Linked DNA regions of Pleomorphomonas sp. T1.2MG-36. The protein of the gene in region 1 interacts with the protein of each later gene in a pairwise test. Links are inferred from orthologs where the notes say so. Each region holds a gene or a part of one and is shown on either strand. Other genes may lie near its edges.

The links.
Region 2: the proteins of ileS (region 1) and QQZ18_RS00615 interact in binary tests that used the Escherichia coli proteins (3 or more experiments, as listed by UniProt). The link is inferred for Pleomorphomonas sp. T1.2MG-36 from one-to-one orthologs.

Annotation. Positions count from the first base shown.
Region 1 is NZ_CATNLY010000023.1:170,315-178,654, forward strand. What follows is about bases 1,908-5,374. They hold ileS (isoleucine--tRNA ligase), read left to right. Parts: upstream 1,908-2,210; coding sequence 2,211-5,174; downstream 5,175-5,374. Other genes in these bases: lspA (signal peptidase II), read left to right, coding at 5,171-5,374. Outside these bases: QQZ18_RS12260 (methyl-accepting chemotaxis protein), read left to right, coding at 1-1,825; more of lspA, read left to right, coding at 5,375-5,674; QQZ18_RS12275 (hypothetical protein), read left to right, coding at 5,746-6,408; QQZ18_RS12280 (EAL domain-containing protein), read right to left, coding at 6,514-7,920; QQZ18_RS12285 (heavy-metal-associated domain-containing protein), read left to right, coding at 8,164-8,340. UniProt on the Escherichia coli protein: Catalyzes the attachment of isoleucine to tRNA(Ile). As IleRS can inadvertently accommodate and process structurally similar amino acids such as valine, to avoid such errors it has two additional distinct tRNA(Ile)-dependent editing activities.
Region 2 is NZ_CATNLY010000001.1:122,443-127,762, reverse strand. Bases 1-2,884 are described here. They hold QQZ18_RS00615 (HyaD/HybD family hydrogenase maturation endopeptidase), read left to right. Parts: upstream 1-1,102; coding sequence 1,103-1,666; downstream 1,667-2,884. Other genes in these bases: QQZ18_RS00605 (glycosyltransferase), read left to right, coding at 2,064-2,884; hypC (HypC/HybG/HupF family hydrogenase formation chaperone), read left to right, coding at 1,679-1,972; cybH (Ni/Fe-hydrogenase, b-type cytochrome subunit), read left to right, coding at 384-1,097; QQZ18_RS00625 (nickel-dependent hydrogenase large subunit), read left to right, coding at 1-355. In the rest of the region: more of QQZ18_RS00605, read left to right, coding at 2,885-2,888; QQZ18_RS00600 (hydrogenase accessory protein), read left to right, coding at 2,899-3,339; QQZ18_RS00595 (hydrogenase expression/formation protein), read left to right, coding at 3,336-4,139; QQZ18_RS00590 (rubredoxin), read left to right, coding at 4,136-4,321; [NiFe]-hydrogenase assembly chaperone HybE, read left to right, coding at 4,311-4,814; QQZ18_RS00580 (hypothetical protein), read left to right, coding at 4,811-5,320.

The sequences.
Region 1 (8,340 bases):
GGTCGGGATGGGCGCCACCCATTTCCAGGAAATGATGTTGCAAATCCGGCGGACGGAGAAGGATTTCCTGCTCCGGTCGGACAAGACTTATTCCGACCGGACGCTGGCACAGGTCGGCGAAGCGGGAAGCGCGCTTGCGGAACTGCGCGACAAGGCGGAACACCTTGGCGATCAACGGATCATGGCGACGATCGCCGACATCGAGCAACCGCTCTCCGCTTATCGGGCCGCTTTTGCCAAGATGGCCGAGACGCGCATCGCCATGGGCCTCACGCCCGATGACGGCCTTGAAGGCGACCTTCGTCAGAAGGTGCATAGCCTCGAGAAGGCTTTCAGCGCACTGAACGACAAGGATCAGACGATCCGCATGCTGCTGCTGCGCCGCCACGAGAAGGACTTCATGCTGCGGCGGGATGATGCCTCGCTCGAAAAGCATGCGCAAGTGATGGCCGAGTTCTCGGCTGCGATCGCCGCATCGTCCCTCGACGACGCCCAGAAGGCTCAACTCGCCGGACTTGCCGATGGCTACAATGCCTCCTTCAAGGCTTGGTCGGCCTCCGCGCATACGGTTCAGGCCGATCAGAACGTCGTATCCGATGCCTACGCCGCCCTTGAGCCGAAGGTGGAAGCCATCGACACGGAAGCGGCGAACCTCAGCGGCAGCCTCGATGCCACGGCCGAGGCAGCCCGGAGCACCTCGAACCGTCTCGCCTACCTGACCATTGTCCTGGCGATGGTCACCGCTGTCGGCTTCGCCTTGGTCGTCTGGCGCTATGTGTCGAAGTCTCTCGGGCGGATCGAGGGGTGGATGGGTCGGCTTTCGGCGGGCAAGTACGACAGCCGCTCATCCGACACGACGGCCCGCAACGAGATCGGATCCATGGCGCGCGCCCTCGCCGACTTCGCGGGCAAGCTCGCCGAGGCCGAACGGCTCCGCCAGGAGGCGGCCGAAGCAGAGGCCCGCCAGAGGCACGAACGTGCCGAGGAAATGCGGGCGCTGATGGCCGCCTTCGATTCTAACGTCGGCGAAATCGTCGCCACTGTATCGTCGGCGGCGCAAGAGCTGCAGGCGGCGGCCGGCACCCTGACCGACACGGCGACCAATACCTCGACCAAGTCGACAGGCGTCGCCAAGGCGACGGAAGTGATCGCCGGGCAGGTGCAGGCGGTGGCTGCCGCCTCGGAAGAGCTCTCGGCGTCGATCGGTGAAATCGGCCGGGGTATCAGCCAGTCGCACCAGATATCGGCGCAGGCGGTCGGGGAGGCGCGCGAGGCGGCTTCCACCGTCGGCGATCTCGCCACGACGGCCGAGAAGATCGGCGAGGTGATCCAGCTCATCGACAGCATCGCCTCACAGACCAATCTCCTCGCCCTCAACGCCACCATCGAGGCGGCGCGCGCCGGCGAAGCGGGGCGCGGCTTTGCCATCGTTGCAGCCGAGGTGAAGAACCTCGCCGGCCAGACCTCAGAGGCCACGTCGCAGATCAGCGATCAGGTCACCCGCATTCAGGCCGCGACGGGCAACACCGTCGAAGCCATCCGGCGGGTGTCGGAGATCATCGGCAGGGTCAACGAGATCGGCGCTTCCATCGCTTCGGCCATCGAGGAGCAAGCCGTGACGACCTGCGAGATATCGAACCGCATCCACGACGTCGCCGCTGAAACCGGCCGCACCTCGGCCAGCATCGGCGATGTTCTGATGGCGGCGGAAGAAACGTCCGGCGCCGCAACACAGGTGCTCGCCTCGTCCGGCGATCTGTCGCAACAGGCGGCGAACCTCTCCCTGCGGGTGCGCCATTTCATCTCGAACGTCACCGCAGCCTGAGGGGCTGGTTCGGCGGCGATCGACGGACTGAACGGTTCGCCGGACAGAGAAATCTGCCGGCGAACTCTTTATTTCGCCGCGCTTTGTCGCTAGAGCTTCTCGGTGAATTCAAAGGGCTTGGGCCGGCCGTTCCGGTTGGCTTCGACCCCGGCACGCCATGGCGACATGCGTCGCGCCGTCTCTCAGCCATTTCTGTCGGAACAGCCCATGTGGATCCGAGCCTTCGGCACCATAGCGTGCCGGATCAGAGAGCGAATTATCGGCCCGGCCCCGATGGACCGCCGCTGAGGCGGCGAAATCGAGGGACCGGGAGCCGAACTCTGGCCGATCGCCGACGTTACCGGGCCGGCCAGCCCTTCATCCAGCTGCACCGACGAGATACCCCATGACCGACACGCCCGCCCCGACGTCCGAAGCGACGCCGACCCGCGACTATTCTTCAACCCTCAATCTCCCGGCCACCGACTTCCCCATGCGGGCCGGCCTACCGGAGAAAGAGCCGAAGCTGATCGCGCGCTGGGATGAGATGAAGCTTTACGAAAAGCTGCGCGAGACCGCCAAGGGCCGCGAGAAGTTCGTCCTGCACGATGGCCCTCCCTATGCCAACGGCCACCTGCACATCGGCCACGCGCTCAACAAGATCCTGAAGGACATCATCACCCGTTCGCGCCAGATGATGGGCTTCGATGCGAACTACGTCCCCGGCTGGGACTGCCACGGCCTGCCGATCGAATGGAAGGTCGAGGAGGAGTATCGCGCCAAGGGCAAGAACAAGGACGAGGTGCCGATCAACGACTTCCGTGCCGAGTGCCGCCAGTATGCCGAAGGCTGGATCAGGGTGCAGGCCGAGGAGTTCCGTCGCCTCGGCGTCGAGGGCGACTTCAAGAACCCCTACACCACCATGGCCTTCGCCTCGGAAGCCGTGATCGCCACCGAGCTGTTGAAGTTCGCCGTTTCCGGCCAACTCTATCGCGGCTCCAAGCCGGTCATGTGGTCGGTCGTCGAGCGCACCGCCCTTGCCGAGGCAGAGGTCGAGTATCAGGACTACCAGTCGGACACCATCTGGGTGAAGTTCCCGGTGACGTCGGACGTTGCCGAGCTCGCGGACGCCTTCGTCGTCATCTGGACCACCACGCCCTGGACCATCCCCGGCAACCGCGCCATCAGCTTCTCGCCGAAGATCGCCTACGGCCTCTATGAGGTGACCGAGGCGCCCGAGGGCAACTGGGCCAAGACCGGCGAAAAATACGTCCTCTCCGACGCGCTCGCCGACGCCGTGTTCAAGCAGGCGAAGGTCACGAACTACCGGAAGGTCTCGGCAGTCGATGCAAAGGTTCTGACGAAGCTCGTTTGCGCCCATCCCCTCAACGGCTTCGGCGGCGGCTACCGGTTTGCCGTTCCCTTGCTACCGGGCGATCACGTGACGGACGATACCGGTACCGGCTTCGTCCATACCGCGCCGAGCCATGGCCGCGAGGACTTCGAGGCCTGGATGGAGCACAGCCGGTCGCTGTCTGAACGCGGCATCGACCCGGCCATCCCCTTCCCGGTCGATGACGGCGGCTACTACACCACCGATGCGCCCGGCTTCGAAGGTCGGCGCGTCCTCACCGACAAGGGTGAGAAGGGCGACGCCAACCAGGCGGTAATCGATGCCCTGGCGGCGGCCGGCATGATGGTGGCGCGCGGCCGCCTCAAGCACACCTATCCGCACAGCTGGCGCTCGAAGAAGCCGGTGATCTTCCGCAATACGCCGCAGTGGTTCGTCTACATGGACCGCCCCATCGGTGGCGAAGAGGCGGCCGGCTCGAACGCCACGACGCTGCGTGCCCGGGCACTGGCCGCCATCGACGAGACCGCCTTCTACCCGCCGGCCGGCCAGACGCGCCTGCGCTCGATGATCGAGAACCGGCCGGACTGGGTGCTGTCGCGCCAGCGCGCCTGGGGCGTGCCGATCGCCGTGTTCCGCAACCCTGAGAGCGGCAAGCTCATCCCCGGTCCCGACTTCGAGCATAACGATGCCTACGCCGCCCGTCTTCGCGAGGCCTTCCTTACCGAGGGCGCCGATGCCTGGTTCGCCGACGGCGCGAAGGAGCGTTTCCTCAAGGGCTTCGTCGAAGACATCTCCGCTTGGGAGCAGGTGCGCGACATCCTCGACGTCTGGTTCGACTCGGGATCGACGCACGAGTTCGTGCTGAAGGGCCGCCCCGACCTCAAATGGCCGGCGGACGTCTACCTGGAGGGGTCCGACCAGCACCGTGGGTGGTTCCACTCGTCGCTGCTGGAGTCGTGTGGCGTCAATGGCGTCGCGCCCTACAAGACGGTGGTGACGCACGGCTTCATCATGGCCGAGGACGGCCGCAAGATGTCGAAGTCGCTCGGCAACCAGGTGCTGCCGCAGGACGTCATCAAGCAGTCGGGCGCCGACATCCTCCGCCTTTGGGTCGCCTCAAGCGATTACTGGGAGGATCTCCGGATCGGAAAGACGGTCCTCAACACCAATTCCGACGCCTACCGCAAGATCCGCAACACCCTGCGCTGGATGCTCGGCACGCTTGCCCATTACGATGGGAAGGCGGTGGCCTATGCCGATCTGCCGGAGCTCGAAAGGGTGATGCTGCACAAGCTGGCCGAAGTCGGCGCCGGGGTGCAGGAAGGCTATCGCGAGTATGACTTCAAGGCGGTGTTCTCGTCGGTGCTCAACTTCATGAACATCGAGCTCAGCGCCTTCTACTTCGACGTCCGCAAGGATGCGCTCTACTGCGATCCGAAATCGAGCCTCAAGCGTCGCGCCGCGCTGCACGTGGTGGCGCTGCTCTACGACCACCTCGTCAAGTGGCTGGCGCCGCTGATCCCCTTCACGGCGGAGGAAGCCTGGCTCGAGCGTCATCCGGGCGAGACCTCCTCGATTCACCTTGAGCTGTTCCCGGCGGTGCCTGAAGAATGGACCGACGCCGCGCTCGATGCGAAGTGGGAGAAGGTGAAGCGGGTGCGGCGCGCCGTCACCGGCGCTCTAGAGATCGAGCGGCGGGAAAAGCGCATCGGCTCGTCCCTTGAGGCGGCACCGATGGTCCATGTCGAGGACAAGGACCTTCTCGCGGCCCTCGATGGCCTCGACTTCGCCGAGATCTGCATCACGTCGCAGATCGCCGTCACCGACGCCGCGGCGCCCGAAGGCGCCTTCAGGCTCGACGACGGCACGCCGGTGGCCGTGGTGCCGAAACTCGCTGAGGGGCGGAAGTGCGCCCGCTCGTGGAAGATCCTTCCCGAGGTGGGCAGCGATCCCGACTATCCCGACGTGACGCTTCGCGACGCCTGGGCGCTGCGAGAGCTGGCGGGCGGCGCATGACGGCGACGTCGAGCGATCTTCGGACACGGCGGACGCGGCTTGCCGCGCTCGCCGTCATTCTGTTGACGTTCATCGCCGACCAGACGAGCAAATACTGGGTGCTCAACCATACGGGCCTGCCGAATGGCGACCGCATCTCCATATTGCCGGTGTTCGACTTCGTGCTGACCTGGAACATGGGGATTTCCTATGGGCTGTTTCAGCAGCACGAAGCCTTGGGGCGGTGGCTGCTGATCGGCCTCACGGCCTTGGCGACAGTGCTGCTCGCAGTCTGGCTGTGGCGTTCAAGCGACCGACTGATCGCCAGCCTGGCGCTGGCGCTGATCATCGGCGGAGCGCTCGGCAATCTTGTCGACCGCGTCGTGTTCGGCGGCGTCGTCGACTTTCTCTACCTGCACTACGGCTCGTTTTCCTGGTATGTTTTCAACTTGGCCGACTGCGCCATCGTTGCAGGGGTGGGCGCACTCCTGTATGAGTCTCTGCGCCCGAGGCCACAGTGATGCCCCAAAAGTCGGCTAGTCGCTGACCGGAACAAAGGTCGGGCCATGATTGATCCGGCACGAGAGCGAGAGTGACGATATCGATGACCAATCTGCTGACCGGCAAGCGTTACGCTCTTCTCGCCGTCGCCGCCCTGAGCTTGTCCGCCTGTTCGGCGCTCGGTACCTCGGTGGCTGAGGACGATTCCGAGACGGAAGTTCCCAACGTGTCGATGGGCCGTGCCGTCATGGAAGGCCTCGGCGCCGTGCCGTCGCGCAACACCGCCATCAACTATACGCCGCGCGCCCCGCTGGTCGTGCCGCCCAACCGCATGGCCTTGGTGGCGCCCGAGGATCCCAAGCGGCTCGAAGCAAGTGGCACCTGGCCGGAAGACAACGACCTGAAGACGCGCCAGATGCTGGCGGAAGCTTCAGCTCGCGAAGCTGCGCGCGGCGAAGACAACCATCAGCTTTCGCCTTCGGAGTTGACCGCCGTCCGGCTGCCGAACAACTCCAGCCGTCCGATGACATCGCCCAACAGCATCGAAGAGGCTTCCCACCCGCTGCTTCCGAGCCAGCTCGGCAGCATGCCGCGCGAAAATGCGAGTCGCCTCTACGACAACAATGGCAAGCCGGTGCGCAAGGCGCTGGTCGAGCCGCCGGTTGCCTATCTGGAACCGGCCCCCGGCGTACCGGTGACGACCGACGATGGCTCCCCGCCCACGGCCAAGAAGTCGTGGTGGAAGCTCTGGTGACACGGCAGGGCGTGTCGCCTGCTGGATTCCTTACATATGCGAAAGCCGCGGACCATTTGGACCCCGCGGCTTTTTTTTATTGTCACGATCTTGACCGATCCACGTTCAGCGACGCGAGGCTCCTGCCCGCTCACCCCCGGCCGAAGCCGAACGCGTGGCTGGACCGGCGGCCGCCTGGGCTGCCCCAAGCACTTCCGGTCGCACCTGGCGGGGGCTTGAAAACAGGTTGCCCTGACCAAAGGCAAGGCCATAATCGAGGAGGTCGATGACCTGCGCCTCCTGCTCGACCCGATCGACGATCAGGGTCAATCCCTGGCGCTGGAGATGGCCGGCAATGTCCTCGACATGGATGTCGCCCGTCACGAGAGGTGCCCGACCGAGCAGCCGATCGGCGGCGACCTTGATGGAGCGGAAGCCGAGATCGGACCAGCGGCGGAAGTCGGTGCGCAGATCGGTGACATTGTCGATCGAGAAGTGGAAACCAAGATCCGACACGGCCCGGAGGCTCTCGATCTCAAGCGGCCCCATCTCGACAAGCGCCTCCTGACGGAACTCGAACTGCACGAGATCCGCCATGCTCCTGTTCTGGCTGAGAAAGCCCTGGAACTCGCGGAAGAAGGTGGAGGAGGCCAAGCTTTCCGCCGAAAGATTGATGTAGAGGCCGACGTCGCTGTTGCGCTGGGTGAGCCGCTTCAGGATCTGGAACGAGCGGATCACCTGATAGGTGTCGAGCTTGGCGATCAGCCGGTTCTTCTCGGCAACGGGAATGAACTCGGCGGCGGGAATCAGGCCGGAGCCCCCCTTCAACCGCGTCAGCACCTCATAGGAACGAACGAGCCGCTGCGGCAACGTCACCACGGGCTGAAGATGGAGCTCTATCTGCTCCTCGCGAATGAGGCGCTCCACCTCGCGCTCGAACACCGGATCGGTGTCGGGAACGAACAGGGCATCCTTCATGCTGGCGGAGACGCCGTCCCGCCCCTCGCTCGGTCTTCCGCGACGATCTTCACCGGGGTAGTCCTCAGCATGCCCCCTGCGCGACCGCCGTCCCGCGTCCTCGGTTTCGCGCATGTGGCGTTCAAGGGCACCAAAGCGTGCGTTGACGCCGTCGAGGCGACCATCGACGGTCGATTCCAGCTCGGCGAGCGTTTCTGTCACCTGACGGAGCAGTTCTCCCACCACCTCGACCTCGGCGGCCAGCTCTCCGGTTTGCTCTCGCACCCGGCCCGGCAGTGCCTGCTCCAATCGGTTGAGGCGCGCGGCGATTTTTTCGATCTCGGCCTCTCCGTCACCGGCAACGGCCGCGATCTCGGCAAGGCGGTTTTCGATCCAGGCCCGTTCCCGCCGTCGCTCCATCGGCTGTTGCATAGTGACCATGACGAGCATCAGGCCAATGCCGATCACCAATGCCGAACCTGCCGACAGGCCAAGCTGAAAAAACAGCACCACCGCAGCCGAGGCGGCGATCACGCCCATGGCGATCAGGATCATCGTCGATGACGACCGGTTCATTCGCCTGCCCACTCCAACACAAAACCCACGCAACGAATCACAAAGCATTGTTGCCGTTTTCGCGATCGGAAGCGAAGACGGACAATGGTTTTCCAAGGGTTTTCAGCCGATTTGGCCTTTTATGAAGCGCTTTCCGCGCTGATTGGCCCGCCTATCGCCGCCTTGACCCTTGCCGACCATCGTCCCATGTTCGACCCAGCTCGTCGGCGAACGATCGTCGACCGCAAGCAACGGAGAGGAAGCATGGTCGAACTCAACGTGAAAGGCATGATGTGCGGCGGCTGCGCCAGCTCGGTGGAGAAGGCGATCAAGCGCGTCGATGCCGACGCCGCGGTGAAGGTCGATCTGGCTTCCGGCAAGGTCAGCGTCGAGACCAAGGCCGACGCCAAGACCCTTGGCGACGCCATCGAGGCCGCCGGC
Region 2 (5,320 bases), on another replicon or contig:
CGACCTTTCGACCGCCAACACCGACAAGTGGACGCCGGATACCTGGCCGAAGGAGGCGAAGGGCGTCGGCTTCACCGAAGCGCCGCGCGGCGCGCTCGGCCACTGGATCAAGATCAAGGATGGCAAGATCGACAACTATCAGGCCGTTGTGCCCACCACCTGGAACGGCTCGCCGCGCGACCCCGAGGGGAACATCGGTGCCTTCGAAGCGGCGCTGCTCGACACGCCGATGGCCGATCCCGAAAAGCCGTTGGAGATCCTGAGGACGCTGCATTCCTTCGATCCATGCCTCGCCTGCTCGACCCACGTGATGAGCGAAGACGGCCAGGACATGGCAACCGTCACCGTCCGCTGAGGGCAACGCCATGGCACATGACGCGAAGATGCTCACCGGCGTGATGGACGCCACCGACGACGTCATCGTCGCCGGCCCGTCCATCTATGTCTACGAGGCGCCGGTGCGCCTCTGGCATTGGGGCAACGCCCTCTGCATCACCATTCTGGCGGTGACCGGCTATTTCATCGGTTCGCCGCCACCGACCATGCCGGGCGAAGCCTCGGGCAGCTTCCTGTTCGGCTACATCCGCTTCGCCCATTTCGCCGCCGGACAGGTGCTGGCCGTCGCCTTCCTCGCCCGCATCCTGTGGACGTTCTGGGGCAACAAATACTCCCGCCAGATCTTCTACTTGCCGGTATGGGAGAAGGCATGGTGGAAGGGGGTCATCCGCGAGGCGCGCTGGTACCTGTTCCTCGAAAAGGAGCCCTACAAGTACATTGGCCATAACCCGCTTGCCCACACGGCCATGTTTGCGATGTTCACGCTGTTCAACCTCGGCATGATCATCACCGGGTTTGCGCTCTACTCCGAGGGGGCCGGTCGCGATAGCTGGCAGGCCAAGGTGTTCGGCTGGGTGTTCGACATCTGGCCGAACTCTCAGGATGTCCACACGCTGCACCATCTCGGCATGTGGGTGATCGTCATCTTTGCCATCGTCCATATCTACGCGGCGGTGCGCGAGGACATCATGAGCCGTCAGACCATGATCTCCACCATGATCTCCGGCGAGCGGCAGTTCCGCGACGAGCGCGAGGGCTGAGCGGCATGAGCGTACTGGTCTTGGGAATCGGCAACATCCTCTGGGCCGACGAGGGTTTCGGCGTTCGCGCGGTCGAAGCCTTTCACCGGCTCTATTCCATGGCCGACGGCGTCGAGCTGCTCGACGGAGGCACACAAGGTCTCTACCTCGTCAATCGCGTCACGGAGGTGGAGCGCCTTCTGGTATTCGACGCCATCGACTATGGCCTTGCCCCCGGCACGCTGAAGGTGGTGCGCGGCGACGAGGTGCCGAAATTTACCGGCGCCAAGAAGATGAGCCTGCATCAGACCGGCTTTCAGGAAGTTCTTTCCGCCGCCGACCTGATGGGGCACTATCCCGGCGATATCGCCCTGATCGGCTGTCAGCCGCTCGACCTTGAGGACTGGGGTGGGCCACTGACCGCTCCGGTCGCCGCCAGCATCGAGCCGGCGATCGCCCGTGCGGTCGACATACTCTCGGACTGGGGCGTGCCTCCGGTCCGGCGCGCGGTTTCCCTTCCTCCGGAGGGCGGCCTGCTCGCCAACGACATCGATCGGGCCGCCTACGAACGGCCGCGTGCCGCTGGCTGAGGGAGCCGAACCATGTGCCTTGGCCTGCCCATGACCGTCGTCGATGGCGACGACTTTTCCGCTCTCTGCGAATGGCACGGCGAGACGCGGCGGGTCTCGACGCTGCTGGTCGGCAGGCAGGCGCCCGGAGCCCGGTTGCTCGTGCACCTCGACAGCGCCATTCGCGTGCTTGACGACGCGGAGGCCGAGGCGATCAGCCTGGCGCTCGATGGCCTCGCGGCGGCTGCCGAGGGGCGCCCCTTCGAGCATCTTTTCGCCGATCTCATGGACCGCGAACCGGAACTGCCTGTTCATCTCAGGAAGTGAGATCGCCAGTCGAGAAGTCGTACGATAGCAAGGGCACCGGCCGGGCAAACCGTCCCGTCCAGTATCTGCGAAGCACCGAGGACGAGTCAGTATGAGTGCCAGGATCAAGCATGTTTTCCTAACACGCTTCAACGTGCCTTCGCCGGGGCGGGAACTCTACCTCCGCTCGCAACCGGGATGGTTGGCCGATCGGTTTCGCCTGTTCCGCGACTACTGCCTGCCGAGCGTCGCACGGCAGACGGAAACGGATTTCGACTGGGTGATCTTCTTCGATCGGGAGACGCCCGCCGAGTTCAAGCAGGTGATCGTCGACCTTCAGAAGGTGTTTCCATTTCACGCCGAGTTCACCGATCTCTTCATGATGCCGGAGATCATTCCGGCCGTTCTGCCTCGATATGCCGACTGCGACTGGCTGCTGACCACCCGCCTCGACAGTGACGACATTCTGGCCGTCGACCATGTCGCCCGGCTCCGCGAAGCGGCGCGAGCTGGGACCGCCCAGGTTTTCAACTTTCCAAACGGCGCAATCCTGTCGGCGGCCGGCACCGCGCCGAGCCTCTATCGGATTGTCGATCGCAAAAATCCCTTCGCCTCGCTCCTGGAGCCGATGGCGCTCGACGCCCGGACCATTTGGGGCGAGATTCACGTCAACATCGCCCGATTGGCGCCGGTCCGACAGCTCGAAGGACGTCCGGCCTGGTTGCAGGTGGTCCACGGCGGCAACGTATCCAACCGGATCAAGGGGACGCGGGTTCGCCTCGAGTCCATGGCCGACCTGTTTCCGACGATTCCGGCACTTCGCAACGCCGAAGGTGAAAGCGACTTTGGAATCGCCGCCGAGAACTATCTCCTTACGCCGTGGCGTCAGGCGCGCGGCGTCGGTCGTTACATCATCGCTCGCTTGAAGGGGCTGTGAGGCCAAATCCATGTCCGCATTGATCGCCGCTCTCGCAAGCCGCCACGGCTTGCCGACCATCGACGTCGATACATTCGACGCCTTCCTGGCGCCTGCTGCCGGCGAGCCGGACCATGCGCTGCTGTTCTTCACTGGCGACCCCGACCAGCGGAGCGACAGCGGCGACGTTGCCGTGGTGCTGCCGGAACTGCTGTCCGCCTTCCATGGTCGCTTTCGGGCGGGCGTGATCGACCGCTCGGCCGAGGCGGCGCTGAAGGCTCGCTGTCGAGTCGAGGTTTTTCCATCGTTGGTCGTACTGCGGGGCCAAACGGTACTCGATGTATTGCCTCGCATTCGCGACTGGGTCGAATATCTCGACCGTCTCGAAGCAGCGCTCAGGGAGGACGCACCGGCATTTGCCGCTCCGAGCCGCATCGCGATCACTGCAAATGCCCGGAGGGACGAGGCATGACGACGGATCTTCCGACAACCGGCCGAACCACGGGTACCGGTACCCTCGCCTTCCTGGCGACGTCCGACGCCGAGGTGCTGATTGCCCGCTGCCCCAGTGTCGCACGTCTTCTTCCGGACATGGCGGCAGCGCTTGAACGGCAGACCGCGACAGCGCCCGGCCTGCTGTTCGACCTCGCCCCTCTGAGCGACGACGAGAAGCTGCTGCTCAACGAGATCCTCGGCGAGGGCGAAGTGGCAGCCACGGTGGCCCTGCCGGACGGCGTGGTGGCCGAGATCGTCGAGAGCGTCTTTGCCGGCCTCTGGCGCGTCCGCTTCCTGGGCGCCGATCACGCGATCATCGCCGACTATGCCGAAGTATCGGCCGTGCCGCAGGCGGTGCGCCGCGCCGCGGCGATGACACTGCCGAGCCTCGATCTCGAAGCCCTGCCGGACGGGGTGATGAATGCGCCGGCGGTGTTGGCGGAAATCGCCGACCGCGCCGAGGCCTACCGGCCGGGCGAGCCTAACCATGTCATCTCCCTGACGCTGATGCCGATGCTGGCGGAAGATCTCGACCTCCTGGTCGATCGGCTTGGAACCGGCCCGGTCAAAATCGTGTCACGAGGCTACGGCAGTTGCCGCGTTCAGGCGACGGCCATCCACAACGTCTGGTCGGTGCAGTTCTTCAATGCCATGGACGCCATCCTGCTCGACACCGTCGAGATTGGAGACGTGCCGGCCGCAGCGCAGGCAGCCGTGGAGGACTTTCGCGACTCGGCTATCCGTCTCCGCGAGATCGGCGAGGCTTATTTCCAATGACTTTTCGCCCGGAAGATCGTTGGGAGTGCGGTGTCTGCTGGACGGTGTATGATCCGGCCGAGGGTGACGACGTGGCGCAGGTGCCGCCCGGCACGCCCTTTCAGGCATTGCCGGAGGACTGGCACTGTCCGAACTGCGATGGATCCAAGCTCAGGTTCATGAGGATCGACGATGATCGCTGATGCGCTCCTGTCCGACCTCGACGACGAGGAACTTGTCCGCCGTCTCGAAGACTTCTGGCGAGCGGCCGACAACCGCATGTCCGCCCTTCCCGTTCACAATCCGGCGCTTGCCGTCATGGTGACGCCGATCCGGCGCTTCGGCCGTTTCCGCTTCGCGGCCGTGGTCACGCCTTGGTGCATGGCCGTCGTCGCCGTGCCCGATACCGGCATCAAGCTGCCCCCCGACGGTGTCACGCTGCGGCTTGATCTGCCTGCCGGCGAGGTCGATTTCGTGGTGGCGTCGATGGAGGACGGAGGCCGTTACGGCACGGCGTCTCTGTTCTCGCCGATGGACGAGTTCGACGATCAGGTGATTGCCGAAGAGGTCGCCATGGCCGCGCTGGACGAGCTGTTGGGGGAGACAGAGCCATCCGAAACGGCGTCCCTCTCCATCAACCTCGACCGTCGGCGTCTTCTGGGATTCGGGCGCGGCACCTCGGACGGCGGGTCATGAGCGGAATCGATCCGGGCCGGGTAACCGTCGGCTTTTCCTTGACGAACGGCGTGGTTACCGCAGCATCGATCCGCTCGGCACGACCGTTGTCGCTGGCCTCGCGCTTCGCCGGCCGACCGGTCGAGCAGGCGGTCGAGGCGGTCGGTCTCGTCAACGCCGTCTGTGGCGTGTCGCATGCCGCCGCGCTGACTTTCGCCGCCGCACTGGCCGGCCATCGTGTGATTCCGGTGGAGTTGGTGGAGCATTGGCACATTCGGCTGGCCGCGGAACGGGTTGCCGAGCACCTGCGCGAGCTGGTCCGTCTTGCGCCGGTCGCGGCCTTCCCCATCGTACGGGACGCTCTTGAGGCGGCACGAAAGGCGGCGAGAACGGGCGTCGTCGACGATGACATCAGGACGATCGGCGCAGCCTTCGGTCTGGTGCCCGACTGGCTGCCGGCCCTGCCGGAACATCCGGCCCCGCCCGATGCGTTGACTTCGGCCGACGATGAGCCCGTCGTGGCCGCG